Regions from separate parts of the Devosia sp. 2618 genome, predicted to be linked through region 3. Evidence: riboswitches for the same ligand, from Rfam matches in the RefSeq annotation. Region 3 holds a riboswitch; each other region holds the start of a gene.
The links. A riboswitch is a leader RNA that binds a small molecule or an ion and turns the genes downstream of it on or off. The one in region 3 is predicted to bind cobalamin.
Positions count from the first base shown of each region.

Region 1: linked by a shared signal. The riboswitch ahead of ABIE28_RS05840 ((2Fe-2S) ferredoxin domain-containing protein) and the one ahead of ABIE28_RS12390 (ribonucleoside-diphosphate reductase subunit alpha) in region 3 are both predicted to bind cobalamin.
Region 2: linked by a shared signal. The riboswitch ahead of ABIE28_RS13015 (CbtB domain-containing protein) and the one ahead of ABIE28_RS12390 (ribonucleoside-diphosphate reductase subunit alpha) in region 3 are both predicted to bind cobalamin.

Region 1 covers NZ_JBEPOO010000001.1:1,165,793-1,175,308, forward strand. Annotated here, with positions in the region: gene ABIE28_RS05835 (ABC transporter substrate-binding protein) at 1-46, opposite strand, end outside; gene ABIE28_RS05840 ((2Fe-2S) ferredoxin domain-containing protein) at 43-831, opposite strand; cobalamin riboswitch at 1,030-1,237, opposite strand; gene ABIE28_RS05845 (DUF1349 domain-containing protein) at 1,361-1,927, opposite strand; tRNA gene ABIE28_RS05850 (tRNA-Tyr) at 2,120-2,204, opposite strand; tRNA gene ABIE28_RS05855 (tRNA-Gly) at 2,470-2,543, shown strand; gene ABIE28_RS05860 (HupE/UreJ family protein) at 2,613-3,200, opposite strand; gene ABIE28_RS05865 (MAPEG family protein) at 3,331-3,774, shown strand; tRNA gene ABIE28_RS05870 (tRNA-Trp) at 3,831-3,906, shown strand; gene ABIE28_RS05875 (PAS domain-containing protein) at 4,468-6,726, shown strand; gene ABIE28_RS05880 (hypothetical protein) at 7,426-7,614, shown strand; gene ABIE28_RS05885 (GGDEF domain-containing protein) at 7,607-8,755, shown strand; gene ABIE28_RS05890 (hypothetical protein) at 8,764-8,982, opposite strand.
Region 2 covers NZ_JBEPOO010000001.1:2,586,839-2,596,354, reverse strand. Annotated here, with positions in the region: gene ABIE28_RS13045 (ATP-binding cassette domain-containing protein) at 1-26, opposite strand, end outside; gene znuA (zinc ABC transporter substrate-binding protein ZnuA) at 193-1,140, shown strand; gene aztD (zinc metallochaperone AztD) at 1,344-2,516, shown strand; gene ABIE28_RS13030 (DMT family protein) at 2,691-3,047, opposite strand; gene ABIE28_RS13025 (DUF2164 domain-containing protein) at 3,174-3,428, opposite strand; gene ABIE28_RS13020 (hypothetical protein) at 3,575-4,270, shown strand; cobalamin riboswitch at 4,306-4,552, shown strand; gene ABIE28_RS13015 (CbtB domain-containing protein) at 4,589-4,774, shown strand; gene ABIE28_RS13010 (CbtA family protein) at 4,877-5,620, shown strand; gene cobW (cobalamin biosynthesis protein CobW) at 5,617-6,675, shown strand; gene ABIE28_RS13000 (alkylphosphonate utilization protein) at 6,874-7,092, shown strand; gene ABIE28_RS12995 (hypothetical protein) at 7,092-7,538, shown strand; gene ABIE28_RS12990 (cobaltochelatase subunit CobN) at 7,538-9,516, shown strand, end outside.
Region 3 covers NZ_JBEPOO010000001.1:2,462,708-2,472,223, reverse strand. Annotated here, with positions in the region: gene ABIE28_RS12425 (DnaJ C-terminal domain-containing protein) at 1-296, opposite strand, end outside; gene pdxH (pyridoxamine 5'-phosphate oxidase) at 368-1,027, shown strand; gene ABIE28_RS12415 (DUF1499 domain-containing protein) at 1,453-2,268, shown strand; gene ABIE28_RS12410 (MBL fold metallo-hydrolase) at 2,261-3,103, opposite strand; gene ABIE28_RS12405 (biotin transporter BioY) at 3,269-3,880, shown strand; gene ABIE28_RS12400 (spermidine synthase) at 3,946-4,623, shown strand; gene metE (5-methyltetrahydropteroyltriglutamate--homocysteine S-methyltransferase) at 4,668-6,923, opposite strand; cobalamin riboswitch at 7,116-7,303, opposite strand; cobalamin riboswitch at 7,418-7,572, shown strand; gene ABIE28_RS12390 (ribonucleoside-diphosphate reductase subunit alpha) at 7,685-9,516, shown strand, end outside.

The DNA of each region.
Region 1 (9,516 bases), 1.3 Mb from region 3:
CTAAGGCGCTGGCCAGCAGGGCGAGTGTGAGACGCTTGAAAATCATGAATTGTCCTTGGTGGAAAGGGCAGGTTGGCGTGCGGCCTTGGCCGTATGAATGAGGAGGTCGTGGGCGGTCTGGCCCTGGACCAGAACTTCCGAAACGAAGCGGGCGAGGGCTGTTTTGTCGGCCAGGCGATACCATTCGCCCTTGGGATAAAGGGCGACCATCGGGCCTTGATTGCAGGGGAACAGGCAGCCGGTGCGGGCGGTGAGGCATTGAGAGGCAATGCCCTGTCTGTTGGTCTCGTCCTTGAGGGCATGCAGGAGCGAGGCAGCGTCGCGGTAGTGGCAGCGCGGGCCGGTGCAGACCAGCAGGTGGTGTCGAAAATCGGGTGGGTTCTGCCAGCCAGGTTTGCCCAGCGATGGTTTTGCCTTGGCGACGGGCGTGGCGTTGTCGGCGTTTTCAAGCGCCGTCGTCACGAAATGACTGAGCAGTGCCGGGTCATCGCTGGCTTCGCTGCCAACGGACAAGGTGACATCGTCGTTGCCGGGCAGAAGGCTCCAAGTGGCGAGCGCGCCAGGGAGCCAGGCGATCAGGCTTTCGGGGAAAGGCAGGCCAATCGGCTGGACGAGAATGGACGTATGCCCCTCATCGCGCAGGGCGTCGAGGGCCTGCGGCAGGTTCTGGTCGGTGCCTTCGAGGCGAACGAGACGGCTGGGCAGGGCGGTGGCTGCGGCAAGTCCGTTCGCCACCGTCGCAAAACGGCGAGCACTCAGATTGGCCAGCGAGATGACAAAGAGAATGGCGTCAGGCTGCATGACACGCCCCAATGCAGGACGCATGATCATGTGGATACGCCATTGGGTGGTGCCCAATGTTCATAATCAAAACTCCGCTCAAGCCGGTTAGGATCGGCTTTGGCGGGCGGGGTGTGCGCGCGCCGATAACCCCGTTGTCGGAACGGACAGGTTAGGCGCAAATGGCAGATAGGATGCTGGCGTGGCCGCAGTCATGACGTGTCCCCTGCCAGAACACCTCGTCTGGCTGCTTGGTATTGTGCTTGGGCAGGTCTCCTGGCTCACGGCTCTGATGCGGTTGCAGCCTTCCCAATCCTAAAAGGACCAGTGGCGATAGCAATCGCTTGCCGCTTACAGTTGCGAGGGCAGCCTCGGTTTTGGCCCCTGATGGGTAATCCGCACCGTGTTCCCTTTTAATCCGCGCGTCATGGCGGAACCGAAAGCTCGCGCAAGTTGGGGTGATTCTGGATGGGGATCAAGGCGCAGGTGTCGGCGTTGTGTCGCGGGGGCGCGTTGCGCCAACACTCTTGCTGCGTTTGCTGGTAAGACAGTGGCTAAGCTGGAGTTGGTGGCAGAAAACCTAGTCGTCATGCAGCCGCTTTTCGATTGGCTCGCCGATCCGGAAATTGTTGAACTGCACGTCTAGGCCAGCGCGGGTTGGGGAGCAGCACATCATGCCGGCTTGGACGACTTGGGGCATCGCCAGGTATGCGAGGCGGGCCATGCGCCATTGGCCGGTTTCGGCCTGTAATTGGACGCGCAGGGCTGTGCCGTGCCGCGTGACGCGGATGTTCAGGCCGTCGCGGAATGCGTTGGGCAGGGAGAGCATCGACCAATCGGATTGGTCATCGCGCGTTACCACGGTGCTGAAATGGAGCTCACCATCGGTATATTCGATGCCGGCCTTGATCCAGTTCTTGCCGTCGACGCGGACCATCAGGCCGGCCTGATCATAGAGTGCCGTGTAGTCGGCCTTGAATGTGACTGACATGGTGAAATCGCCGGACACTTCATCGTGGTAGAAGTGACCGTTGTCGTGCAGGAAATCGTAGAACGTGTTGTTCCAGAAATCCGTCTCCAGCGCGGTCCGAACAGCTAGCCCCTCACCATTTTCGGTCCAGTGAAGCGGCTCGTTGATCCAGCGCATAGTGGTTCTCCGTCAGTGCTGGAGACTACCCTATGGTCACGTTGGCAGTTTGGCTAGATTGCGCTAGGCCCTGCGTCGTCGATCGGACCATAGAAACGGACGTAGCGGAAGCGCCCACGAATGAGCCTGTCTAACTATGTCTTTGGGGGAGGCCCGGATGCTTTGGCCGCTGGGCCTGTCCGGAAAGGGCGATGGTGGAGGGGACTGGATTCGAACCAGTGTACGCTAAGCGGTCAGATTTACAGTCTGATGGATTTAACCACTCTCCCACCCCTCCACAACAACGTCGCTTGGGTAGGAAAACGAAGCGCTAGGCGTTTCGTTCGGGCGGTTTATGGTGGTCTGATGACAGAGTGTCAACACCCCTTTGGCAATGCTCCCAAAAAAACTGCTGGCCAATGACGTTAAGGCCAATTGCCGCCGTCGCGCCGCAGGGGCTTTTGGCTGCGTCATGCGCGCTAAAGTCTCGTTGATGACGGCGGGAAGGGGTTGCCAGTGTTGGTTGTGCCGCGCTATTGGCTAACACGTCGGTCATCGACCGGGCGGGTATAGCTCAGTGGTAGAGCAGCAGCCTTCCAAGCTGAATATGCGGGTTCGATTCCCGCTACCCGCTCCAAAAAACCACCAATTTCATCGAAGACGGTATCGGCGGAGATTGCTCTCCACCGAGGTTTTGCGTTGTCGGCTACAGCCAGCCGGCCAGCACACCGATGCCGCCAATGGCAAATACACCGCCGGCGAACTGGGCAGCGTATTTACCGTACTTGCCGATAAGGCGCGCGATTGCCGCTGTGCTGGCAATGCCTGAGAGATGGAGCAGGGCGGTTGCAACCGCGAAGCCGGCCGCGTAGGTCAGCCCGCTTGCGTCTGTCGGCATTTCAGCGCCATGGGCGTGTCCGTGGAACACTGCAAACAGGCCAACAAGCGTCATCGCGGCGGCAACAGGCATCGCCCGTCCAAGGGCGGCGGCGGCGCCGATCACTACGCTTGAGAGGGCAATGCCAAGTTCGACATAGGGGAGGTCGACCTGGGTCACGCCCAGCGCGAAGCCGGCGACCATCATGGTCACAAAGCTCAGCGGCACCAGCCACAGGGCGCGGCCACCCAGCACGAAGGCGAAAACGCCGCCAGCGACCATTGCCAGGACGTGATCGATTCCGCCGATGGGGTGTTCAAAGCCGTGAAAAAAACCGGCTGTGTCGCCGACGCCAGTGTGGGCGAAGCTGATTGTGGGGAAGAGGACCAGAATGGCCAAGGCCAGAAAAAGACGCATCATTATCCTTCCGGGGTCTTGTGCCCCTGAGTGATCGCAATCGGCGCCCGCCGGAACTTCCATATACTCGCATGCCATTTAATGGCTGCGCGCGGCGTGGTTGTAAATGGTGATCCATATGGCGCCGGTTATGCGTTATAGCTTTGCCACCGCAGCGTTGCGGGTTTGGGGTAAGGCGATCGTGCTGCTTGTTATTTTTCTCGTGCTTTTGCTGCTGCTGGTTCAGGTCTTTTTGCCCGGCCGCTATCTGACGGAACAGGTTGGCAATGCCGCCCAGATGGGACCGCGCGACGACCTGCCGGAACCGAGTCGCAATCTGGCGCGCGCCCGCCGCGCCCTTGGCAATCTGCAGGAAACGCTGCCGATTTTTCTGACGCTGGCCGTGCTGTCGATCGTGTTGGGCGAGCAGAGTTGGCTGGCGCTGATCGGCGCCTGGCTTTATCTGGTCGCCCGCGTCTCGCATGTAATTTGCTACATGAAGGGGCTTTCGCCATGGCGTTCGGTGTCTTTTATGGCCGGATTGCTGGGGAATTTGCTGATGGTGATCGCGCTTGTGCCCCATATTTGGGGCTAAGCTGCAAAGGGGTCTTGCGAAGCGCGCCCTTTGCCATTAGACACACCCTCGCCTGAAGGGGTTTAGCTCAGTTGGTAGAGCATCGGTCTCCAAAACCGAGGGTCGTGGGTTCGAGTCCCCCAGCCCCTGCCAGGCATCTATCTGACATCATTGCATTTTCTACCTCTGGCGCAATTGTGGCGTTGGAGGTTTGGCAGTTTTAGACCGAGGGTCTAACAGATTTGTTTGCCTTCTGATCGATTCTAGCATGGCCTCTTATCTATTTTCCAGCTTTGCGCCACGAGATCGAAGCTGCGGCATCGCGATAAAATCTTGCGCGAGCTGAAGGCTAGTATCGTTATCGTCTCATCCATCCTCTCTAAGTGTGGTTTTGCGACGGTGTGCCGCGTTCCGTAAGAAGTCCTGCCGGAACCAATGTGACCATAGTCCTACACATTGGTTCCAAACGCTTGATGTCCCGGCCCGGTAGTCGAGAGGTAGGGTGGCTGCGGGCGCAGAAAGTATACGCTCCCGTGCTGGCAGTGACGTTTGGAATGCCGCCGCATACGCGTCGACCGCAATACTTGAAGATCACATCGCCACTGGTTGACTGACGTCGTGAGATGGGGCGTGACAACTAGAATATTAGTGTTAAGATTTGACGTTAGGACTTGAGCGCGAGATAAGCCATTGGCCTCCGTCGAAGAGAGCCCTGTGAAGAGTGAGCTGGAACAACCTGTGGGTCTTCCTTATGCGCCACTCGCTGTCGGTGGTGCCGTATTTATAGCTTGCTTACTAGGCATCTCGACGAGGCCGCCGGGTTTTATCGCCATGGTGTGGCCCGCGAATGCCATTATGCTGGGATTACTAGTCAGGATACCTTGTGCACGTCGCGCAACCACTTGGTTGGTGGCGGCTTTTGCATACATGGCGGCCGATCTGGTCGCGGGTACTGATTTCGCTAAAGCCATTTTGCTCAACACCGCAAATCTGTGTGGTATTGGCGCAGGGTATGTTGCCTATCGGTATCTTCCCAGAGACGCATTGCGGATGCGCGAGCCGGCATCTGCGCTCTACGTCATTCTGCTTTCGGCAGCGGCGAGTGTAGGCGCAGGCGTTGTGGGCGCTGTTGGGGATCCATTCTTACTCCAGATAGGAATGAATAATGCAGCAATTCTGTGGGCTGTCACTGAATTGGTCAACTACATCGCCTTGCTACCTGTAATCCTTTCTGCACAAAAATTTGGCGCGCGGCTGTTATTTGTTAATAGAGTATCGATCTCGACATACTTGAGGGCAGCATTGCCGACCTTGGCGTTGGCTGCTTCATGCTGCTTTGCGGCGGCGCTGGGAGGGCCAGGAGCGATCGCCCTTGCCGTCCCGGCGCTACTTTGGTGCGGGCTAAGCTATTCCGTCTTTGTCGTATCGGTCCTGTCCTTTGCATTTAGTTGCTGGTCTCTCACCATTTTATGCGCTGCTTACGTGCAGGGTAGTGGTGCTGTTGTTGATGAGCATGCGCTGGTCTCCATGAGGTTGGCCGCGTTCGTGATAGCTTTGGCGCCCACTACGTTGGCCATTGTGATGCGAAGGATGGTTGAGCTTAACGAGAAGCTTTCATTCACTCGACAAAGTGCCGATATGGCAATGAACGCTGGCGGAATAGTCGCGACCTGGGACCTGAATCTGGGGCTACGGACACTCTCGGTGGAGGGCAGTTTCCTGAGGATGTTTAATCTGGAAAGCCAACCCAAGGCTATTCCGCTTGAGGTGTTATCCCGATTGATGCATCCGGATGACCGTGATCGGGTATGGGACGCCCTTGGCAATTCCATCGCTACCGATACGGACTATCACTGTCGTTACAGGCTGGTTACCCCCCAGGGCGAAATTAGATGGTTCGCAGCTTTCGGAAAACCGTCACGGGATAACCAGCACGCAGTCTCGAATTTGACAGGGATACTGGTTGATGTCACCGAACATGCACATGCAGTAGAAGCGCTAGAGCAAAGCAATACGCGCTTCAATATAGTTAGTGAATCCATCCCTCAAATCGTGTGGAGTACGGATAGCAAAGGCCGACATGACTATTTCAATAGTCGATGGGCGGAATTCACCGGCGTCTCGCCGGAGGAAACCTCATTCGACACTTGGGAGAGGTTGGTTCATCCGGATGACAAACCTCGGGTCGATGAATCCTGGAGGGCCTGCCTCGCTAGCGGAGAGACGTATTCGATCGACTATAGATTCCGATACCGAGACGGCAGCTATCGCTGGCTAAAAGTTCTAGCTAAGCCTTTCTGGAACGATGAGGGGGAGATAGTTAGGTGGTATGGGACGTCCACAGATATTAATGACGCCAAAGAACTTGAGGCCGAGCGCGAACTTGTCTCGCGCGAACTAGATCACCGGATTGGCAATCTATTCGCGTTGGTAAACGGCCTAGTCGCACTTTCAGCACGTCACGGAACCGACTTGAAATCCGCCACTGACGACCTGCGCGGACGACTAAGTGCGCTGCACGGAGCTCATGTGCTCATCAGAGGGAACGGGCAGGGGCAATCTGCCACCTTAGCAGAGCTTCTGTGGCAATTACTCGCGCCCTACCACAACGGTGGCGACCATATCACCATTGCAGGTGACGAAGTCGCCGTTGATGCGTCGGCGATGACCTCAGTAGCGTTAATATTTCATGAGTTAGCGACTAACGCTGTCAAATATGGCGCGCTAGGGGATAGTACCGGGCATCTGAGTATCATGCTTACCCACAATGGCGAGCGAGTAAGGATTGTTTGGGAGGAGGTATCAGGCGCGCAAGCGGCTACTGCCCAAGGATCAGGCTTCGGGTCAAAACTGTTCACATCCATCGTTGAGGCACAGCTCCGCGGTACGGCGACGCGGTCATGGTCTCCCGAAGGCTTGACGGTGGATATTGATGTGCCCGCCTCGTCGCTGGAGCGCAATGCAAGGGGCTAGGCTTGTTGGTATCCTCCGCTCGAATAGTGTCTAGAACAGATATGTTGATCCAGTGATGACCGAATGAGTTCCTCCGACCCCCGCCTCGGAATGCTCTTCGGTTGTTGCGGCGCTTGGGTCAGACCCTGATTGATCACGATCTCCAGCAAGCGTTGCAATGGTGCGCCTCATTCAGCGTCCCGAAATAGCGGTACAACTGTCTTCGTCGGTCGAGGGCACGAAGTAGAAGAGTTCGTTGGTGTGGTTCGCCGCGTGCGTGCGCTGCCAGTGTTTAAGCACTAAGGCACGCGGCCAACGCCGGACCTCATAACTCGTACTAAGATCACCCAGGCATACCCTCTTGACAGTGCTGGTTACTGGACTTTCACCAAGCGTCATCGCGAAGATCGTGTTCGGGGCGCTTCAAAAAGCCAAAAGCTTGCGTGCCGGAGGTTCATTGTAAGCTGAAGACATTTTCACTCAAGCTGTTGTGCCGGATGTTTGGGCTGCAGTTCCTACTTTTTGCGGAAAGCATTAAGTGCGGTGCCTAACAGGAACAGCTTGTTCAGCGTTGGTGATTGACGCTTGTGGTTGTTGCTATTGTGATGGCTGCTGGTTGTTCTGGCTCCCACCAGCAGATTCGCCGCTCGGATACAAATTGACAGCCTTCCCGAACGGTGAGTTACGGCCCAAGATTTTGTTCCTAGTATCGATGAGGTTTTGGCCGTTAGTTTGGATGTGATTGACCCGTGGCTGGTTGGTTTTTTGTTGCTTGAAAAACAAACCGGCTCGGCTGTTGATGTTATTTCAACTGCTATTTTTTCTCGTTGCCCGAATTCCCCGATAGTTCAAAGACCCACTGTGGCGCATCGTTATCTCATTGAAGAGATGACATTAGCCTATGCCTGATCGTGATTCAGAAGTCTCATCCAGTGAGGAGTTCACGCCAACACTGACCTTTAACCGCGAAACCGAGGTCGAGTTTCGAGCGGCCGTGTTGCGGGATCAACGCCAAGCGACTCTCGTCTGTGCAGTTGGTGCTTTCATCATTTGGGTAGGCTTTGCCACGCTGGACATGTTTCGGATTTGGTACCTGCCACCAGGGGATTGGGCCTGGCAGGTGGCCCTCCTGCTAATCGGCCGTGCTGTTGTCATGGCTGCGCTGATCGGAACGATCTTCGAGGTCTGGCTTGGCCGTCAACGCTATGACCGCCTTGTTGTGGTGGTCTTCGTCCTGGTCGGGCTTGTCGCGAGCCTCACTGCAAATTTGGCCAGATCTATGGGCGCCTTTGCCGTGGACAGCGCCCAGGTGGCGGTGGTGATGGCTGCGTTCTTGCCTATCGGGCTGCGCTTTAAGCAGTCGCTAACAGTCGGCCTGATTGTGACCTGCGCCTGCGTTTGGATTACCTTACAAGTGCTGCCGCACAGCATGATCCAAGATAGTGCTCAGCTGATCCTGACAATCATCGTGGCGTTCTTGCTCGCTGCGACCGGCGGCTATCTACGGGAAGCGGCGGATCGCAAACAGTTCCTGTTGCGGCGCGAGCTGGCGGAGCAGGCGTCTATCGACATTCTGACGGGTCTTCCCAACCGACGCGTGTTTCAATGGCATGTCGAAAGTGCGTTGCGTCAGTGTGTTAGAGAGAAGAAGTCGGCGGTTCTGGCGATCATCGATGTCGATAATTTCAAGCAGTACAATGATCACTATGGCCATGTTGAGGGCGATGCGGCGCTGCGCAAAGTAGCGCAATCGCTACGGGCGACGGCAAGGCGGCCGCTCGATATTACGGCGCGCGTTGGGGGGGAAGAGTTTTGCGTGTTCCTGTTCGACACTGATCTGGCGCGGTGTCAGGCGGCGCTGGAACAGCTTTTGGTCCGGGTGCGGCAGCTGTCCATTCAACATCGAGATTCGGCGACCGGCGTGGTGACAATCAGCGCGGGCGCCACAAATTTCGATGGGGCGGAAGATCTGGCGGGGCTCTATCGGCGCGCTGATGCGGCTCTGTACCAAAGCAAAACGGCAGGACGGAACCAGTTGAGCTTTTCTTGAGAGCTGGGTCAGTTATTCCAGGTGCGGCCAGAGGCGCTGCGCATTCTGAAATGCTCTGTCAAAGCCAAGAGCACCACCAAATGCGTCCGCTCCGGGGTGCCGGGCGGCTTGAGGCATTTGACCTGAGACGAAACAGTGAAGCGGCCGCCACAGCTCGTGCCGGATGCCGTGTAGATCAACTGTTTCAGGTCAACATCATATCGCGCCGATGTAACCTTGAATTCCATCACTTTGTCTTGCCGCGTATTTGGATACGAGTAGGCACATTTCTTCAATGCAAACTATGCCAGCATCTGCCGCAGAAGTCTCAATGTTTACGATGGATGACGGAGATGTTCCTTCTGCTGGTTGGCCCTCTGCACCTGGCGGAATCGGCGCTGTGGCAGCGGAACCATGAGAAAAACTGCCTACACTCAACAAGGCTGTGGACAGACATTGTTGATTCTAGGGTTTTATACCTACAATTGTCTGGCGTTTTCTGTTTCCTGCCAGCATTATGGTTGGACAGCGTAGGACGGGGGGCTTTCCTGCGCTGAGGTATCGGGTGCTTAGGCACCCTATGCCGACGGGGTTTGAGCGCGGCTCCTGCTAGCGCTCGCCCCACTTTTTTCATTTTCGCTGGAACTAGTTGGCGGTCAATTGCGTATATGGATTGGGGCACCGGCATTGCGTTGGGGCTCAAGGGGTTTGAGCGCAATCGCCCCCAATTGCGCTCACCCCGTCCCACTTTTCTCGTAGCGGCGTTTCAGAGCGCTGTTTTT
Region 2 (9,516 bases), 120 kb from region 3:
TTGGGAACTATCGCATTCAAAACTATCGCTCCTTCGCACCCTCTATGAGGCCAGGGTGGGGTCCGACGCTGCCGCAAAATTTCTGCGCAACGGACCTTGACGCCCTTCAATACGTTATAGCATAACATCACCGCAAGCGTAATAACATAACATATCACGCGACGTCACCGAAACAATACGAGGCTCCTGCCGATGAAGCTGCTCGCCCCTTTTGCCCTGCTGTCCACGGCTTTGCTCACCTCCACCGCCTTCGCCGCGCCCAATGTGGTCGCTTCCATCAAGCCCGTTCACTCGCTGGTTGCCGCCGTCATGGCGGGCGTCGGCGAACCCACGCTCATCGTCAAAGGCTCCGCCTCGCCCCACACTTATGCCCTGCGTCCCTCCGATGCCGGCGCCATTGAATCCGCCGATATCGTGTTCTGGACCGGCCACGGCATGGAACTATTCCTCGCCGATTCCCTCGATACCCTCGCCAAGAACGCGACCGTCGTCGAACTTGCCGATTCCCCCGGCATCAAGCTGCTCCCCGTCCGCGAAGGCGGCGCCTTTGAAGCCCATTCGCATGGCGACGAGGATCACGACCACGATCACGAAGGCCACGATGACCACGCCCATGATGAACATGGCGAAGGCGACATGCACTTCTGGCTCGATCCGGAAAATGCCAAGCTGATGGTCACCCAGATCGCGACGAGCCTGTCCGAAGCCGATCCGGAAAACGCAAGCGCCTATCAGGCCAATGCCGAAGCCGAACTGGTAAAGCTGGACGAGCTGGAAAACCAGATCGCCCAGATCCTCGCTCCGATCAAGGACAAGCCCTTCGTCGTCTTCCACGACGCCTACCAGTATTTTGAAGCGCGCTTCGGCCTGTCACTGGCTGGCTCGGTCACCGTAACCCCAGACGTCATGCCCGGCGCCGCCCGCATCGACCAGCTCAAGGCCAAGGTCGCCGAACTCGGCGCCACCTGCGTCTTCGCCGAACCCAATTTCGAACCCACCATCATCTCGGCCATCACCGAAGGCTCCACCGCCAAATCCGGCGTCCTCGACCCCGAGGGTGGGGCGCTGACTGAGGGGCCCGACCTCTACCCAACCCTCCTGCGTGGCCTCGCCACCAGCCTGGTCGATTGCCTGGGCTAAGAAAGCAAGAATACCCCCACCTAACCTCCCCCTGAAAAGGGGGAGGAATCCGGCCGGTGATTGTCGCCATTAGTGCCCAAACTCGATCGAACTCCTCCCCCTATCAGGGGGAGGCCGGGTGGGGTATCCGACAAAGACTCTTTAATCCGTCCCCACGCCCAAACTTCTCCGCAAACGTAACGTGCTAACATATCGGACCTCACATGCTCGCCCGCATCCTCCTCGCCGCCACCGCCCTCGTCACCCCCACCTTCGCCGATGACATCACAACCTGGCGCCTGTTCATCGCCGATCACGCCGACCCCACCGTCATCGCCCTCGACGCAACTACCGGCGAAAACCTCGCCACCTTCCCCCTGACCGGCCCGGCCTCACTCTACGCCATCGACGGTGCCGTCTTCGCCGTCCAGGGCGCGGCCAACCAGGTCGCTGTCATCAACAGCGGCATCAGCGTCGACGACCATGGTGACCACGGCGACATCACCATCACCGATCCAGTTCTTGTCGGCGCGACCCTTGACGGCGAAAAGCCCGCCCACGTGGTGGAGCACGGTGGCAAGACTGCGCTGTTCTTCGACGGCTCCGGCAAGATCAACCTGTTCAGCAGCCACGACTGGGCGCACGACGGCAAGATCGAACCTGTCGAGCTCGACAGCGGCACACCCCATCACGGCGTCGCTGTCCCGTGGGGCGACTACACGTTAAGCTCGGCCGCCAATGCCGATGATGAAAAGAAGCCCCGCATCGGCCTGAAAGTTCTCGACAGCGCCGGCAATCAGGTCGGCGATATCCATGCCTGCCCAGACCTCCATGGCGAAGCCAGTTCAGGCAATCTGGTGATCATCGGTTGTGGCGACGGCGTGTTGATCGTCTCCGGTTCGGGTGAGCCCAAGATCGAAAAACTGCCCTATGCCGGCCTGCCAGACGGCAAATCCACCACCTTTCTTGGTGGTGTCGGCTTGCAGTATTTCCTCGGCAATTACGGTGCCGACAACGTCGCCATTATCGACCCAGCGGAGACAACCGCATTCCGCCTCGTCGACCTGCCAACCCGCCGCGTGCATTTCGCGGTCGATCCGATCCGGCCCAAGTTTGCCTATGTCTTTACCGAAGACGGCAAGCTCAATCAGCTCGACGTGGTCTCCGGCAAACTGGTCCAGTCGCTTTCCGTCACCGATCCATATTCGATGGACGGCGAATGGAGCCTGCCACGTCCTCGCATCGCCGTCGCAGGGAACGTGGTTGCCGTGACCGATCCCAATGCGGGCAAGGTACACCTCATCGACATCGCGACATTCGCCAAGACGGGCGAGTTGCCGGTCGATGGAGCGCCATACAATATCGTCGCGGTCGGGGGCTCGGGGACGGTGCACTAGGGGTAACGTGCACTAAAGCAAGAATACCCCCACCTAACCTTCCCCTGAAAAGGGGGACTTCGATCCGGCCGAAGGCAAAATCACGCCAGTGGCGTGATTTTAGGTGAGAAGGCCGTGAGGGCTATGCCCGAACGGCGGGTGGGGGTATCCCCTCCAAAGACCCGCCCCAGCCGCCTACTTCAACGGCCCCTTAAATATAAAGAACGCCCCAAGCCCGATCAGCCCGAACCCCACACCGTGGTTCAGTGTCAGCTTCTCGCCGAAGTAAAACACGGTGAACACCGCAAATACCGAAAGCGAAATGACTTCCTGGATGGTCTTGAGTTCGGATGGCGAATAGACCGCCTCGCCGATCCGGTTGGCGGGCACGGCCAGCCAATACTCGAAAAACGCGATGCCCCAGCTGATCAGCACCGCGGCCCACAGCGCCGAGGTTGGCCATTTCAGGTGCCCGTACCAGGCAAAGGTCATGAAGATATTGGATGCAACCAACAGCCCGATTGGGGCCAGCGTAGGGAAATTGAAGCCCAAGGCTTCCTCCTGAAGACACCGGACGAACCCGGCGCCTCACAGATATCACCACGCCATTTTTGGAAAAGCGCGAAACTGCATCACTCTCGACAATAAGAGTGGCCCGGTCGCCGCCCCACTTGCTGTCTAGCGCAAATGCTTGGTGCGCTGCTCGAGCGCAAACAGGTCGTCGTGCAGGCTGTCCATGCGGGCCTTGAGCGCCGCCTGCGCGTCATAAACGCCGCGGTTGTAATAATAGGCGCCCATCTTGTCGGCGAAAAACTGCATCAGCATTTCGGACGGGATGACGCCGATATCCTGATCCAGCTCGTTGCGGAAATAGTCCTGAATTTCTCCAACAATGGCCTTGGTCTCGTCGCGGTCAAACTTGATGGGTTTCATCCTGGGGTCCTCTGCTCTTGAGCGTGCTCTCTGCCTAGTGCGAGTCGCATCCACCCGCCGCGCGCAAATCTGCTTCAGCCCACCAACGAGGCGCTTGACCAAAACCGGTTCTTCCTACCGAGCCCGATTGCGGCAACGACCATTTGATGGCAGATTTCGCCGCCGTCGGCCATTGGCGCCAGGTCGATGGCGTCGGCGATGTAGCGCCCGCCTCAAGGAGTTCGGCCATGTTGCTGCGTATGTCTGCCATTGTCGTCTGTGCTGCCCTTGCATCCCCGGCCTTTGCCCAGGACCCATCGACCTTTGCCTGCGATGGCGTGTTTGGCCGCGATAGTTCCGAAGCGCTGCTGATCAAGACCTATGGCAAGGAAAACGTCGTCACCGGCAATGTCGATGGCCCTGAGGGCACCACCATTCTCGCCACTACCGTCTTCCCCAATGATCCGCAAAAGACCATGGAATTTGGCTGGTGGGACGAAACCAATCTGACCGACCTGAGCTACGCTGATCTGTCGCCGTCCATGGAAGGACCGCAGGGCGTGCGCGTCGGCATGAGCGTCGAGGATGTGGTTGCCATCAACCAGGCGCCCTTCACCATTGGCGGCTTCTGGTGGGATTATGGCGGCTACGCCAGTATCGAAGACGGCACGCTCGCCCACGTCGAGGGCAATTGCTACATTTCGCTGCGCTTCGCCCCCACCAATGAAGACACCGATGATCTCGATGTGAACCCTGTATCCGGGGAAGTCTCCATCCCCACCAGCGAGCCGCTGCTCAAGGATCTGGCCGTTCAGGTCCAGGTGCTCAGCATCAGCTATGAAGGCCCCGAAGGCGACGAGTAACCGCAGGGCGGATTGACCGCCCTCAAGGGGCGGCGTACATGTCAAACTGTATTGGTTCCCCGCGTCCGTAGCGGCAAGGGGATACCCGGACCGACGATTTTTCGTTGGGAAGGAAAGGGAACACGGTGAGGCGTACCCATTAGGGACCAACTCCGTGGCTGCCCCCGCAACTGTATGCGGTGCGCGCTCTCACTATGCCACTGGTGGCCGAAAGGCTGCTGGGAAGGCGAGGGCGCTGTCTCCACCGCAAGCCAGGAGACCTGCCAATACAAACGCCGGGCGTAAAGCCCATCTGTTCCGCGCACGGAGGGTGCTGCTATGAATGCAACGACTAAAGCGACGACTGCCACTCAGTCACTCTCGATTTCCCAACGCGTTGTTGCCGGTTCGCTGGCGCTGCTGCTCGGTCTGACCCTGCTGGTCGGCACTGGCTTTGCTGGCGATTTCCGCCTGCATAATGGCGCACACGACACCCGTCATGCCATGGGCTTTCCCTGCCACTAAGGCAGGGTCCGGAGCGCTTCCAGCAAAAGTGGGAACCGGTTTGCTCCTCGGACTTGATCCGAGGATCGGAAGCGCGACCACCAGGAAATCGAGAGAAACATCATGATCCGCAATCTGTTTGCCGCTGCGCTTATCGCAGCGCTATCGGCTGGCCTTTTGACCGCCGTCATCCAGCATTTCCGCGTCACGCCCCTCATTCTCCACGCCGAAACCTTTGAAGGTGAAGGCGGCGGTCATAGCCACGGCGAAGAAGCCGTCGCGCAGGACCACACCCACGACGCCATCGCCACCCTTGAGGAAGAGCCCGAAGAATGGGCCCCCGCCGATGGCTTTGAGCGCACCGCTTATACCACGCTCGCCACCGTCCTCGCCGCCGCCGGCTTCGCGCTGGTCATCGGCGCCGTCTCGATGTTCGCTAATATTCCGATCACCTTCGCCAACGGCTACCTCTGGGGCATTGCCGGCTTCCTCGCCTTCTCGCTGGCCCCGGCCTATGGCCTCGCGCCCGAATTGCCGGGCATGCCGGCCGCCGAAGTCTTCCCGCGCCAGCTCTGGTGGGTCGGTACGGCGCTCGCCACGGGTGGCGCCATCCTGCTGCTCGCCAAAACCCGCGCCGGCTGGGCCTTTGCGGTTGCTGCAGCACTGGTCATTGCGCCCCACATCATCGGCGCACCGATCGGCCCCGATGAGCCAAGCGCCGTGCCAGCCCATCTCGCCACCGAATTTGCCGCCATCACCCTGGGCACGTCCGCCGTGTTCTGGCTGGTGCTCGGCACTCTGTTCGGCAAACTGAACGACGTGTTCGCGCGCAATCGCGTCACCGCAACGGCCGGAGTGCCCGCATGACCGCCAAGATCCCAACCACCGTCATCACCGGCTTTCTCGGCGCCGGTAAAACCACCCTCGTGCGCCATCTTCTGGCGCACGCCCCCAAGGGCAAGCGCATCGCGCTGATCATCAACGAGTTTGGTGATCTGGGCGTCGACAAGGACATTCTCGCCGGTTGCGGCGACGAAACCTGCCGCGAAGAGGATATGGTCGAGCTGTCCAATGGCTGCATTTGCTGCACCGTGGCCGATGAGTTCATCCCCACCATGCAGGCGCTGCTCGCCCGCCCGGACAAGTTCGATCACATCGTTATCGAAACTTCGGGCCTTGCTTTGCCACAGCCACTGATCCGCGCCTTCAACTGGCCAGAGATCAAGGCCCAGGTCACCATCGACGGCATCGTGACGGTGGCTGATGCCGCAGCCCTCGCCGAAGGCCGTTTCGCCTCTGACGAAGCCGCCGTCGATGCGCAGCGCCGCCAGGACGAAATGCTCGATCACGAAACCCCGCTGGGTGAACTGTTCGAAGATCAGCTTTCGGTCGCCGATCTGGTCATCATCAACAAGGCCGATCTGGTCGACGCGGCCACGCTCGCCAAGGTTGAAGCCAATATCCGCGCCGAACTGCGCCCCGGGGTCGGCGTCATCCATGCCCGTAACGGTCACGTCGATATCGCCGCGCTCCTCGGCATGGGCATGTCCTCCGAAGACGACATCGCCAACCGCCCCAGCCATCATGAGCTGGAACATGGCGGCGAAACCCACGAGCACGACGATTTCGACAGCTTCTCGGTCCGCCTGCCATCCATCGGCAGCAAGGACGAGCTGCTCGCAGTCATCGAAGCGACGATCCGCGATCATGACGTGCTGCGCCTCAAGGGCTTCGCCGCCGTTCCCGGCGCCGCCGCCCGCCTCGCCATCCAGGCCGTCGGCCCCCGCGTCACCGCCTATTTCGACCGCCCCTGGAAAGACGGCGAAAAGCGCGAAACGGCCCTCGTCGTCATCGGCGAAAGCCCGCTCGACCACGCCGCCATCACCGCCAGCCTGCAACGCGCCGTAGCCGTCGCCGCCTAAGCGGCTGGTGAGCGGCTAAAAGTTCGAACTGACTGACCCTGGTAGGGTTGGCCCCGATCTGTCCCTCCCCCTCATCAGGGGGACTTCGAACCGCCCGAAGGCAAAATCACGCCAGTGGCGTGATTTTAGGTGAGAAGGCCATGAGACCTGTGGTCGAATGGCAGGTGGGGGCATCCCCCTAACGAAAGAGCACTCGCCATGACCGAGATCACCAAGGATTCCAACGGCACCCAACTCAACGATGGCGATGCCGTGACCCTGATCAAGGACCTCAAGGTCAAGGGCACCTCGGTCACCCTCAAGCGCGGCACGCTGATCAAAAACATCCGCCTCACCGGCGACACCGCCGAAATCGAATGCAACGCCGAAAAGGTAAAGGGACTGGTCCTGCGCACCGAGTTCCTCAAGAGAGCCTGATGGCTGAAGTCGACACTACGCCGTATCCTTCGGAACAGCCCAACCCTCTTGGGAACTGGATCGTCATCGCGTTGCTATGGCCCTTGGTCAGCCTAATAGTGCTGGTTCTGACAATGAGGGTGGTTGCGCCTGGTAGCGTAGTCGACGTACTTTGGGACCATCCAGATTTTGCCGCCGGCATCCTGGCCATTGGATGGGTATTTGGTCTCTTGCCTGCCGCGCTGTCCGGCATAAGCCTCTACGCCATGTCCCCTCGCTTGCCCTCGCGTGGGTTGCGCGCATTGGCATGTGTCGCAATCGGCGCAACAATGAACATAGTCAGCAGCATCCCCGGCATCATCCTTCTAACGAGTGGAGGGCAGTTCGGTTGGGGCTTCGCATTTGCTGTCTCATTCTCCGGCGCCGTGGCTCTGCTGGTGACCGGCGTCCGCTGGAGCGTCCGCTGATGCATCTTCTCTCCGCCCAGGCAGGTGCCATCCAGCAGGAAGGCGAGGCTATCGACCTCGCCCAGCGCCCCGGCGCGCTGATTTTTGCCAGCTCCGCCGATAGCGAACTGGCCATGCTGGCCGGTGCCGCCGACCGGGCGGGGGAGGCCGAACTCCGCCTCGCCAATACGCTGCGCCTCTCCAACAATATGTCCGTCGATCTCTGGCTCGAAGACACCGTCGGGCACGCGAGATTGGTCGTGCTCCGCCTTATCGGCGGCGCGGCCTATTTCCAGTATGGCGTCGATGAAATCAGCGCCCTCTGCACCAACCGCAGAATCCCGCTCGCCCTCATCCCCGGCGACGCCAACCCCGACCCGATCCTGCAATCGCGCTCGACCATCCACCCCGACGACTGGTCCCGCCTCCACAGCCTCTTCATCGCCGGCGGCCCCGACAACGCCGACACGATCTTGCAGGCGTTCAATCTCCTTTCTTCACCTCTCCCTTCGGGGGAGAGGTCGGCCGCATCGAGGCCGGGTGAGGGGGCCTTAGCGGACCTCTCCCCCAAACCCTTCGCCCGCTTCGGCCTCTGGCACCCCGCCACCGGCATGACCGACGAACCCGGCCTCCGCGCAATCCACGCGAGTGGCCCTCATGGTGAGGCGGGAGCGCAGCGACCCTCGAACCACGAGGGCATGGCACCAAACATCCCCATCCTCTTCTACCGGGCCGCCCTCGAAGGCGCCGGCACCGACACCATCGCCGCCCTCATCACCGAGCTCGAAGCCCAGGGCCTCGCGCCCGTGCCTTTGCTCGTCTCCTCCCTCAAGGAAGCTCCCTGCGTCCGCTTTGTGCAAAACGCCTTGGCCGCCTTCCCGCCCTCCGCCATTTTCAACCTCACCGCCTTCGCCCTCGGCATCGATGGGCTCGACGAAAAGTCCAACCCCTTCTCCGGCTCGGACGCACCAGTCATCCAGCTGATCCAGTCCGGCCGCTCCGAAGCGCAATGGGCCGCCGATCCGCAGGGCCTCTCCTCCAAGGATATGGCGATGTACCTCGTCATGCCCGAAGTCGACGGCCGCCTCGGTGGCCTGATCGTCGGCCACAAGGCCGATGCCGTCTGGCACGAACGCTGCCAGATCCCGCTTACCGCCTACACCCCCGACCACTCCGGCATCGCCCGCGCCGTCGTCCTCGCCAAAAACTGGGCCACGCTTCGCGCCACTCCCCGCGCCGAGCGCAAAATCGCGCTCGTCCTCGCCAACTACCCCATCCGCGACGGCCGCCTCGCCAACGGCGTCGGCTACGACGCCCCCGAATCCACCGTCCGCATGCTCCAGACCCTGGACAGGGCCGGTTACGACCTTTCTTCACCTCTCCCTTCGGGGGAGAGGTCGGCGGCGCAGCCAACGGGTGAGGGGGCCTTTCCCCAAACCTCCACAGACCTCATCGCCGCCCTCCAGTCCGGCCCGACCAACGCCAACCCATCCCGCGGCTCATCCCCCGCCACACTCTCGCTCGCCCGCTACTGCGCCCTCTTCGCCAATCTGCACGAAGACATCCGCACCGCCGTCACCGCCCGCTGGGGCGATCCCTCCACTGACCCATTCGTGCGCGACGAAACCCTCCATCTCCCCGCGCTCATCTTCGGCAACGTCGCCATCCTGATCCAGCCCGCCCGCGGCTATCACCTCGACGAAACCCTTAGCTATCACGACCCTGCGCTGGTGCCGCCGCACGCCTATATCGCCGCCTATCTCTGGCTGCGCCACGAATTCGGCGCCCACGCCCTGATCCACAATGGCAAGCACGGCACGCTCGAATGGCTCCCCGGCAAGGCCACGGCGCTCGATGCCGATTGTTACCCCGACGCCCTCTGGGGCCAGCTGCCGCACCTCTATCCGTTCATCGTCAACGATCCCGGCGAGGGCACGCAGGCCAAGCGCCGCACTGGCGCCGTCATCATCGATCACCTCGTGCCGCCGCTCACCCGCGC
Region 3 (9,516 bases):
CCAGCTCCGGCACCAGGCCGCGCGCCGCGCTGACCGCCGCCGAATCCACCGGGATTGAACCCACCAAACTTGGGATTGCCGTCCGCATCGATTTCGCCACGGTCGAACTGGCCGCGCTTGTCGGTATTGTTCAGCAGGTCATAGGCATTTGTCGCCTCGGCAAACTTTGAGTGTGCCGAGGGGTCTTCCGGGTTCTGATCGGGGTGATACTTCTTGGCCAGCTTGCGATAGGCGGACTTGATGTCCTTCTCGCTCGCCGATCTTGGTACCCCAAGCACGGTATAGGGATCGCGCATGTTGTCCGTTCAAAGGTGTGGGGCGTTGCTTCGCCCAAGGTTCGAGTCCTATATGGCGACCGACCCTGCCAATGTCCAGTTTCGCGCAACGATGGGATGAAAACGAATTGCTCCAAACCCTGACCGAGCGGCTATTCGATGATGGCGACCGCGCCGATCTCGACCCCTTTGCCGTATTCGAAGAATGGTTCGCCCACGCCAAGGAAGCCGAGCCCAACGATCCGCACGCCATGGCGCTGGCCACGGCTGATGCGGCTGGCCTGCCTGACGTGCGCATGGTGCTGCTGAACCGGCGCGATGCCCGCGGCTTCTGCTTTTTCACCAATTTCGAAAGCGCCAAGGGCAACCAGCTGGCAGTCAATCCGCAGGCCGCGATGGTGATGCACTGGAAGTCGCTGCGCCGCCAAATTCGGATGCGTGGTCCGGTCGAGGTGGTGACGGCCGAAGAGGCAGATGCCTATTTCGGTAGCCGACCCGTGGGCAGCCAGATTGCATCCTCGGCCTCGGACCAGTCGCGCCCGCTTGATTCCAAGCAGACGCTGCTCAACCGGGTAGCGGCATTGACGGCGGAAGTCGGTGAGGGACCGGTGGTGCGTCCGGCGCACTGGTCCGGGTATCGGCTGGTGCCGACGAGCATCGAGTTCTGGAAAGACGGCGAGTTCCGGCTGCATGATCGCGTTCGGTTTGAGCGCGATGGCGATGGCTGGGTGAGTGATCGGTTGTATCCGTAGGGGGCACGCCTCTAGTCACAACCACTAGGTCGTGGGCCCGGAATTCCCAGTCGACACCCTCCCCCTTGCGGGGAGGGATCAAGGGTGAGGGTGAGTCGCGGACTCCTCGCTCTCGGAGAGATTACCCCCTTCCTGCTCGATTACGGACTTAGCGAAGGGCTAAGTCCTATCTCGCTTCCCTCCCCGCAAGGGGGAGGGTGGTCGACTGATGGATTGGGCAGAGGGTCGCTGCGCTCCCACCTCACCATGAGGGCTGTTGATACACCTCAGCTAAAGTAGTCCTCATGGTGAGGTGCTTTGCTCTTTGCAAAGCCTCGAACCACGAGGGCGTGCCCCCATTTTCCCCACCCCGCCCAAATCTTCAATTTCGCGCAATACCTTGCGGCTAAACTCGCGCTCCAACTGAATTCGCGGCGGTTCGGCATTTGCGCATAGTCATCAGAACATCGAGATGGGCCATCTGGGCGCGCCGGTTTGGCGGCGTGGCTGTGCCGCTGCTCGTCATTTCGGTGCTGCTGCATCATCTGCGCCTGATCACCAGCGACCTGTTTCTGGTGGCGGTACTGTCGGCCGGGCTTGTCGCGGCGCTGGCCGTTCTTGCCGGGATCGTGGCGCTGGGACGCCTGTGGTTTTCCGGCGATCAGGGGTGGAGCCGGGCGCTGATGGGGATCGTGCTGGGCGGCCTGTGCCTGATGCCCTTCGCCTGGTACGGCAATCTGGCGCTGCGCTATCCTGCCGTCACCGATATCGCGACGGCCGATCGGGGGCCGATGCCACTGGTGTTCGAGCCGGGCACGGCATCCATGCCGACACCCAAAATGCTGACCTCGGCCCAGCGCGCCGTGATTTTTCCCAATGTCGAAACCCGCACCTATCCGCTGGGGCTGGTGCCGACCTTTGGCATTGTACGTTCGCTGGTGGCAAGCAATGGCTGGGACATCAAGATGCTGCGCGAGCCGGTCGAGGGTTTGGATGTCGGTCAGCTCAACGCCCAGATCGTGACGCTGCCGGGCTGGCGCGAAGAGGTGGTCGTGCGGGTGACAGGTACGGCGACGACGGCGGTGGTCGATATGCGCTCGGCTTCGCTCAATGCGCTGCATGATTTCGGCTCGAACGGGACGCGCATCACCGATTTTCTGGCGCAGCTCGATGATGCCGTGACCACGCTGCTGCGCGATAATCCCAACGCCAATCAGCCCATAGACGACGATGATGACGAGCCCGCCCCGCCCGCTAACTAAGGGTGATGCGCGTGCCCGGCAGGCCACGGGCGACTGTTAGGGAACCAAGGCTTTCCAGGTATTCCACATGTGCCGTGATGGTCATCCGCGCCGCCATGCGGACGGCGAGCGACTGCTTGGGATAGATCGCGCGCACAATGGCTGGAACGGTGTGGGCGCCATTGCCGATGGCGGCCAGCACCTGGCTGTTGCGCAACTGGCGGTGCTCGCGCAGGGCGGTGGCATAGGTTGGACCATCGACAATCGGCCCGCCATGCGCAGGGATATAGCGGCGATAGGGCAGGGCGATGACCTTGTCGAGCGAGGCGAAATAGTCGGCCATCGAGCCATCGGGCACCGATACCAGCGTTGAATTCCAGCCCATGACGTGATCGCCGCTCAGCAGATCGTCGCCGATGCCGAAGGCCAGATGATTGGCGCAATGGCCCGGCGTGGTGCGAACGATAATGTCGATATCGCCGGCCGTGATGGTTTCACCATCCACCAGCACCCGGTCCGGCACCAGATCCCAGTCGCATGATGAGCGGATCGGGTTGCGTTCGAATCGCCGCAGTGGCCGCGACAGGCGGTGCGGACCGCCAAACCAGAGGGGGGCGTTCAGCGTGCGGGCCATCTCGGCAGCGGCGGCGCTATGGTCGCGATGGGTATGCGACAAGATGATGGAATCGACCGGTCGCCCCGCAATGGCGCGGATGAGAGCGGCGCTGTGGTCTGCGTCTTCAGGGCCGGGATCGACGAGCGCAAGGCGCTCATGTCCCAGCAAAAAGCTGTTGGTGCCGGTATAGGTATAGGCGCTGGCATTGGGGGCGGTGATGCGCGTTATGCCATCGGCCACAGGCACCGCTTGCCCCGTTTGAGGAACAAAACTTCTATCAAAGGCCAGAGCTGTAGGTGCCGACGCCATTGCACTCACTTTACCGAGAGACTAAACAAGTCATGATTTGAACGACATGCGCGGCCCGAGAGGGGACGCCGGTTCAGAAAGCATGGAAGGTATGAAATGGCAGTGACTTTGACCACGCCCAATACGCTGCTCGGCGTTTTCCAGCCCAAGGGCGAGGCAGCCAAGCTGGCATCCAATCTCGCAACTGTCGTACTCGGCACGCTGCTCATCACTCTCTGCGCCAAGATCAACGTGCCGGTCTGGCCCGTTCCAGTTACTCTGCAGAGCTTCGCCATTGTTGCGCTTACGGCCGCTTTCGGTCTCCGCATCGGTGTTGCCACTGTCGCTCTTTACCTGCTTGAAGGCGCGCTCGGCCTGCCAGTGTTCGCCACTGGCGGCGGTCTTGCTTACCTCGTCGGCCCGACCGGCGGCTTCCTGCTCGGCTTCCTCGTGCTGGCTGCCATCGTTGGCTACGCTGCCGACAAGGGCGCTTCGGCCAAGCCACTGACCCTGTTTGCTGCCATGGTATTCGGCGAAGCTGTGCTGCTGGCACTGGGCTTTGTCTGGCTGCTGGCCCTGTCGGGAAATGCTGGCTGGATCGACCAGAACAACGTCGTCGCGTCCGCATGGGCCGGTGCCGTACAGCCATTCATCGTTTGGGACATCCTCAAGATGGCTCTGGCTGCGCTGACCGTTTCGGGCGCCTGGAGCCTGTTCGGCAAGCGCTGAACGCTTCTAACCTCTTGATGAAAGCCGGCCCAACAGGCCGGCTTTCTGTTTTTTGCGAGACATTCATGCCGGTCAAACCCTGGACACTCCTCGATACCGTCAGCGTGCCCGGTGGCGAAGCCGACCTGCGCCTGATGCGGCGCGGCACCGAGTTTTCCATCATGGCGGGGGCAACCTCGCTGATGAACAGCCGCATGAGCGGCTCCGAGGAAGCGCTGGCCAGCCTCTCCTGGGAGCGGATCAGCAAGCAGCCCAAGCCGCATATGCTGATCGGCGGGCTCGGCATGGGCTTTACCCTGCGCGCGGCACAGGCCCTGTTGCCGGCCGATGCGAAGATTACCGTGGCCGAACTGGTACCGGCGGTCGTGGCCTGGGCGCGTGGCCCGATGGCCGAAGTGTTCGGCGAAAGCCTCTCCGACCCACGGGTGACGATTCGCGAGGCCGATGTGGGCGCCGTGCTGAATGGCGAAAAGCTGTTCGACGCCATCCTGCTCGATGTTGATAACGGCCCTGAGGGGCTGACACGCGATTCCAACGACAAGCTCTATACGGTGTCCGGCCTGCGCCGCACGCTGCGGGCACTGCGCGATGGCGGTGTGCTGGCGGTATGGTCGTCCCATACCAGCGCGCCGTTCACCAAGCGGTTGGTGACGGCGGGTTTTGCGGTGGAAGAAGTGCCGGTGCGGGCGCGTGGCAAAAGCGGTGGCGAGCGGCACCATATCTGGCTGGCGCGCAAGGCTTAAAGTGGTAGGGAACGCCCCCGAACCGAAGTCCGGGGGCATTTGGCCTACGATGCGCGCAAGGCCTTCGCAGTGGCCACCAGATTGGTCAGCGACGCTTCGACTTCCGGCCAGCCGCGGGTTTTTAGACCACAATCCGGATTGACCCAAAGCTGATCGGCAGGGATGCCTTCGGCGGCTTTGCGCATCAGGGCCTCCATGTCGCCTTGGCTGGGGACGCGGGGCGAGTGGATGTCCCAGACGCCGGGGCCGATCTCGTTGGGATATTTGAAGTCGCGGAAGGCATGCAGCAGTTCCATGTCGGACCGCGAGGTCTCGATGGAGATCACGTCCGCATCCATTTCGGCGATGGCGGGCATGATGTCGTTGAACTCGGCATAGCACATATGAGTGTGGATCTGCGTCGCATCGCCGACCCCTGAGGCCGACGCCCGGAAGCAGTCGACGGCCCAGCGCAGATAGATGACCCAATCGGCGTTGCGCAGCGGCAGGCCTTCGCGCAGAGCGGGCTCATCGATCTGGATCATGCCGATGCCGGCCGCTTCGAGATCGATCACCTCGTCGCGTATGGCCAAGGCGATCTGGCGGCAGGTTTCCGAGCGCGACTGGTCGACGCGTACAAAGCTCCATTGCAGAATGGTCACCGGACCGGTCAGCATGCCCTTCATTGGTCGGTCGGTGAGCGAGGCGGCATAGGCCGACCAGCGCACGGTCATCGGGGCAGGACGGCTCACATCACCATAGATGACCGGTGGCTTGACGCAGCGCGAGCCATAGGACTGCACCCAGCCATTTTTGGTAAAGGCAAAGCCATCGAGCTGTTCGCCGAAATACTCCACCATGTCATTGCGCTCGAACTCGCCATGCACCAGCACGTCGATATCGAGCCGTTCCTGAATGCGCACGGCGCGTTCGGTCTCAGCTTCGAGGAAGGCGTTATAGGTCGCTTCGTCGATCCGGCCCTTCTTGAAGGCCGAACGCTGTTCGCGCACCTCGGCGGTCTGGGGGAAGGAGCCGATGGTCGTGGTCGGGAAGGCGGGCAGGTTGTAGCGCGAGCGCTGCTGTTGGCGCCGGCTGGGGAACGGAGACTGTCGCGCCAGATCGATGGCCTCGGCGGCGCGAGCCTTGACCGCTGGCTGATGAATGCGGGGCGAATTGCGGTGGGCGGCAATGGCGGCGGCGCTTGCATCGAACGCCGCCTTGGCCGCGCCCTTGCCCTTTTGCATGGCAAGACTGAGGGCTGAGACTTCGGCCAGCTTCTGCTTGGCAAAGGCAAGCCAGGACAGCAGCTCAGCATCCAGTTCGGTCTCGCCGTCGAGATCGACCGGGGTGTGCAGCAGCGAACAGGATGGCGCAATTTCCAGCCGATCCGGCCCCACCGCATCCCAGGCTTTCGATACCAAGGCAAAGGCAGCATCGAGATCGGCGCGCCAGATATTGCGGCCATCGATCACGCCAACCGACAGGACCTTGTCGGCAGGTAGAGCCTTGAGCACCACAGGCAATTGTTCGGGGGCGCGGACGAGGTCGATATGCAGGCCGGCGACAGGCAGGGTGGCGGCCAGCTCGGTATTGTCGAGCAGGGCGCCGAAGTAAGTCGCGAGCATAATCTTGGGCGCGACGGGCGCGAGCGCCGCGTAGGCACGGCTCAGGGCGTCGCGCTGGGCAGGGCTGAGATCGAGCACTAGGATTGGCTCGTCGATCTGCACCCATTGGGTGCCCTCGGCCTTGAGTGCGGCGAGCAGGTCGACATAGGCGGGCAGGACTGCGTCGAGCAGGGACAGCGGATCGAGCCCTTCATCCTTGGTTTTGCCCAGGCTCAGCCACGTGACGGGGCCGACGATGACCGGGCGGGTCTCGATGCCGAGCGCCTTGGCTTCGCTGTACTGATCCAGCGCCTTGCGGGTCGACAGCACAAAGCGCTGACCGGCGTGAAATTCGGGCACGATGTAGTGGTAGTTGGTGTCGAACCACTTGGTCATTTCCATCGCCGGCGCATCCTTGGTACCGCGCGCCATGGCGAAATAGAGCGCCAGTGGATTGTCTATACCGGCAAAGCGCGGCGGGATGGCGCCGAGCGCTGCGGTCATGTCGAGCATGTGGTCGTAGAACGAGAAATCATTGGAAGGGATGATGTCGATCCCGGCCTGATGCTGCAGCTGCCAGTGGCGGGCGCGCAACTGGGCGGCGGTGGCCTCAAGCGCCACGGCGTCGGTTTCGCCCTTCCAGTAGGATTCGAGGGCCTTTTTGAGTTCGCGATGTGCGCCGATGCGCGGAAAGCCGAGATTGGCGGATCTGGTCATGATGGTGCCGATGCAAAATGGTGCGCCCACCGGCAGACCGGAACGGTCGCCATGGCCGGGTCGCGGAAAAAGCGGAAAAGCGGGCTGAACAGGCGTCAGAAGTGACGCATTCGCCTTGGGCTTGTGGCTGCAATCGGCGGCAAGAAAATCGTCATGGCATGTCCTCGACCAGTCCACCCGACCGGCGTGATTGGAGTGTTCAATCCCAAGGTAGGTCTCCTGGCTCGCGGGATTGGCCGAACATCCGCCTTCCCGGTTTGCACCAGTGGCATGTGGATATCCGTCACCGCCTACAGTTGCGGGGGCAGCTCCGGACTAGGCATGAGCCGCACCGGATTCCCTGTTATCCTCTTGCGAGGACCATGGGCAGGCTGAAGATGCACGGCAAAGCGACGGCTGTCAATTGGGATATAAAGATATCGTTATATCCCCGCTGTCCACATGGACTGGAAAATTGCTCAGCAAGGCATTGACGCGAATCTAGAATAGGACCACTACATCTAGTGTGTCGTGGTCATCCGGGTCGCAAGGACGGGTGATAATAGGGAAGCTGGTGCGGGGTTCATCCTCCAGTCCAGCGCTGCCCCCGCAACTGTGAAAGCGTGCTTCAGCACGCCAGCCAGATACCTGCCACGACAGGTTTATTCGTCCACGGGCGGGGTGTCCCATTTGGTCGCGAAGCACAGGCTTGGCCGCTTGGTCACGTCCTCGCGCGCGCCCCTTCTGTACCCCGCCATCCACCTACGGGGTCCTGGGGTCCAATGACTGAACTCGATATTGCAAGCCGTGCCGACGATGGTGTCGCACCCGCCTATCACGACGCCGACGACCGCCGTGTCGCCGCCGAGCCCGGCTTCTCGCTGATCAAGCGCAATGGCCGCAGCGTCCCCTTTGACTCTTCCAAGATCGGCGTGGCGCTGACCAAGGCGTTTCTGGCCGTGGAAGGCAACAAGGCCGCCGCATCGCGCCGCGTGCACGAGATCGTCGAACAGCTGACCACCGAAGTCGTGACCGCTTTGACCCGCCGCGCCAAGGATGGCCGCGTTTTTCACATCGAAGACGTGCAGGACCAGGTCGAGCTGGCGCTGATGCGCGGCGAGCACCAGAAGGTTGCGCGCTCCTATGTGCTCTATCGCGAAGAACATGCCCGCGCTCGCGCTGCTGCCACCAAGCCCGTCGAAACCAGCGCCACCAGCCTGACCATGACGCTCGACAATGGTAGCCGCGTGCCGCTCGATGAAGCGCGTCTGGCCACCGTCGTCACCGAAGCCTGTGCCGGCCTTGAAGGCGCGCAGCCCGAAGTCATCCTCGAAGAAACCCGCCGCAATCTCTATGACGGCATTTCGCTCGACGAGCTGGCGCTGGCGCCGATCTTGGCCGCCCGCACGCTGGTCGAAACCGAGCCAAGCTATGCGTTCGTTTCGGCGCGCCTGCTGCTGGACAAGCTGCGCCGCGAAGCGCTGAGCTATGTCTCGGGCCGCACCGAACTGGCAACTCAGGCCGACATGGCGACCCGCTATGCCGAATACTTCCCGCAATACCTGGCCAAGGGCATTGCAGCCGAACTGATCGACCCCGAACTGGCCCGCTTCGACGTGGCGCGCATCGCCGCCGCCATCAAGCCGGAGCGCGACACCCAGTTCCAGTATCTGGGCCTCCAGACGCTCTATGACCGCTATTTCCTGCATGTCGACCGGGCGGTGTTCGAGCTGCCGCAGGCCTTCTTCATGCGCGTCGCCATGGGCCTCGCCATCCGAGAAATCGACCGCGAAGCGCGCGCCATCGAGTTCTACAACCTGCTGTCGAGCTTCAACTTCATGGCCTCGACGCCAACGCTGTTCAACTCGGGCACGCTGCGCCCGCAGCTGAGCTCCTGCTTCCTGACGACGGTGGCCGACGACCTCGACGGCATCTTCAAGGCGGTCAAGGACAACGCCCTGCTGGCAAAATATTCCGGCGGTCTGGGCAATGACTGGACGCCCGTGCGCGGCCTCGGCGCCCACATCAAGGGCACCAACGGCGAGAGCCAGGGCGTCGTACCCTTCCTCAAGGTTGCCAACGACACCGCCATCGCCGTCAATCAGGGCGGCAAGCGCAAGGGCGCGGTCTGCGCCTATCTCGAAACCTGGCATGTCGACATCGAAGAATTCCTCGACCTGCGCAAGAATACCGGTGACGACCGCCGCCGCACCCACGACATGAACACCGCCAACTGGGTGCCGGACCTGTTCATGGAGCGCGTCGAAGCGGGTGCCGACTGGACCCTGTTCTCCCCCGACGAAGCGCCGGACCTGCACGACCTTTATGGTCCAGCGTTCAAGGCGGCCTACGAAGGCTACGAGGCCAAGGCCGCTGCCGGCCAGCTCAAGGTGTTCCGCACCGTCAAGGCGCTCGATCTGTGGCGCAAGATGCTGACCATGATCTTTGAAACCGGCCACCCCTGGGTGACCTTCAAGGACCCCTGCAATATCCGCTCGCCACAGCAGCATGTCGGCGTCGTGCACTCGTCCAATCTCTGCACCGAAATCACCCTCAACACGTCCAAGGACGAGGTTGCCGTGTGCAATCTCGGCTCGATCAACCTGCTCGCCCA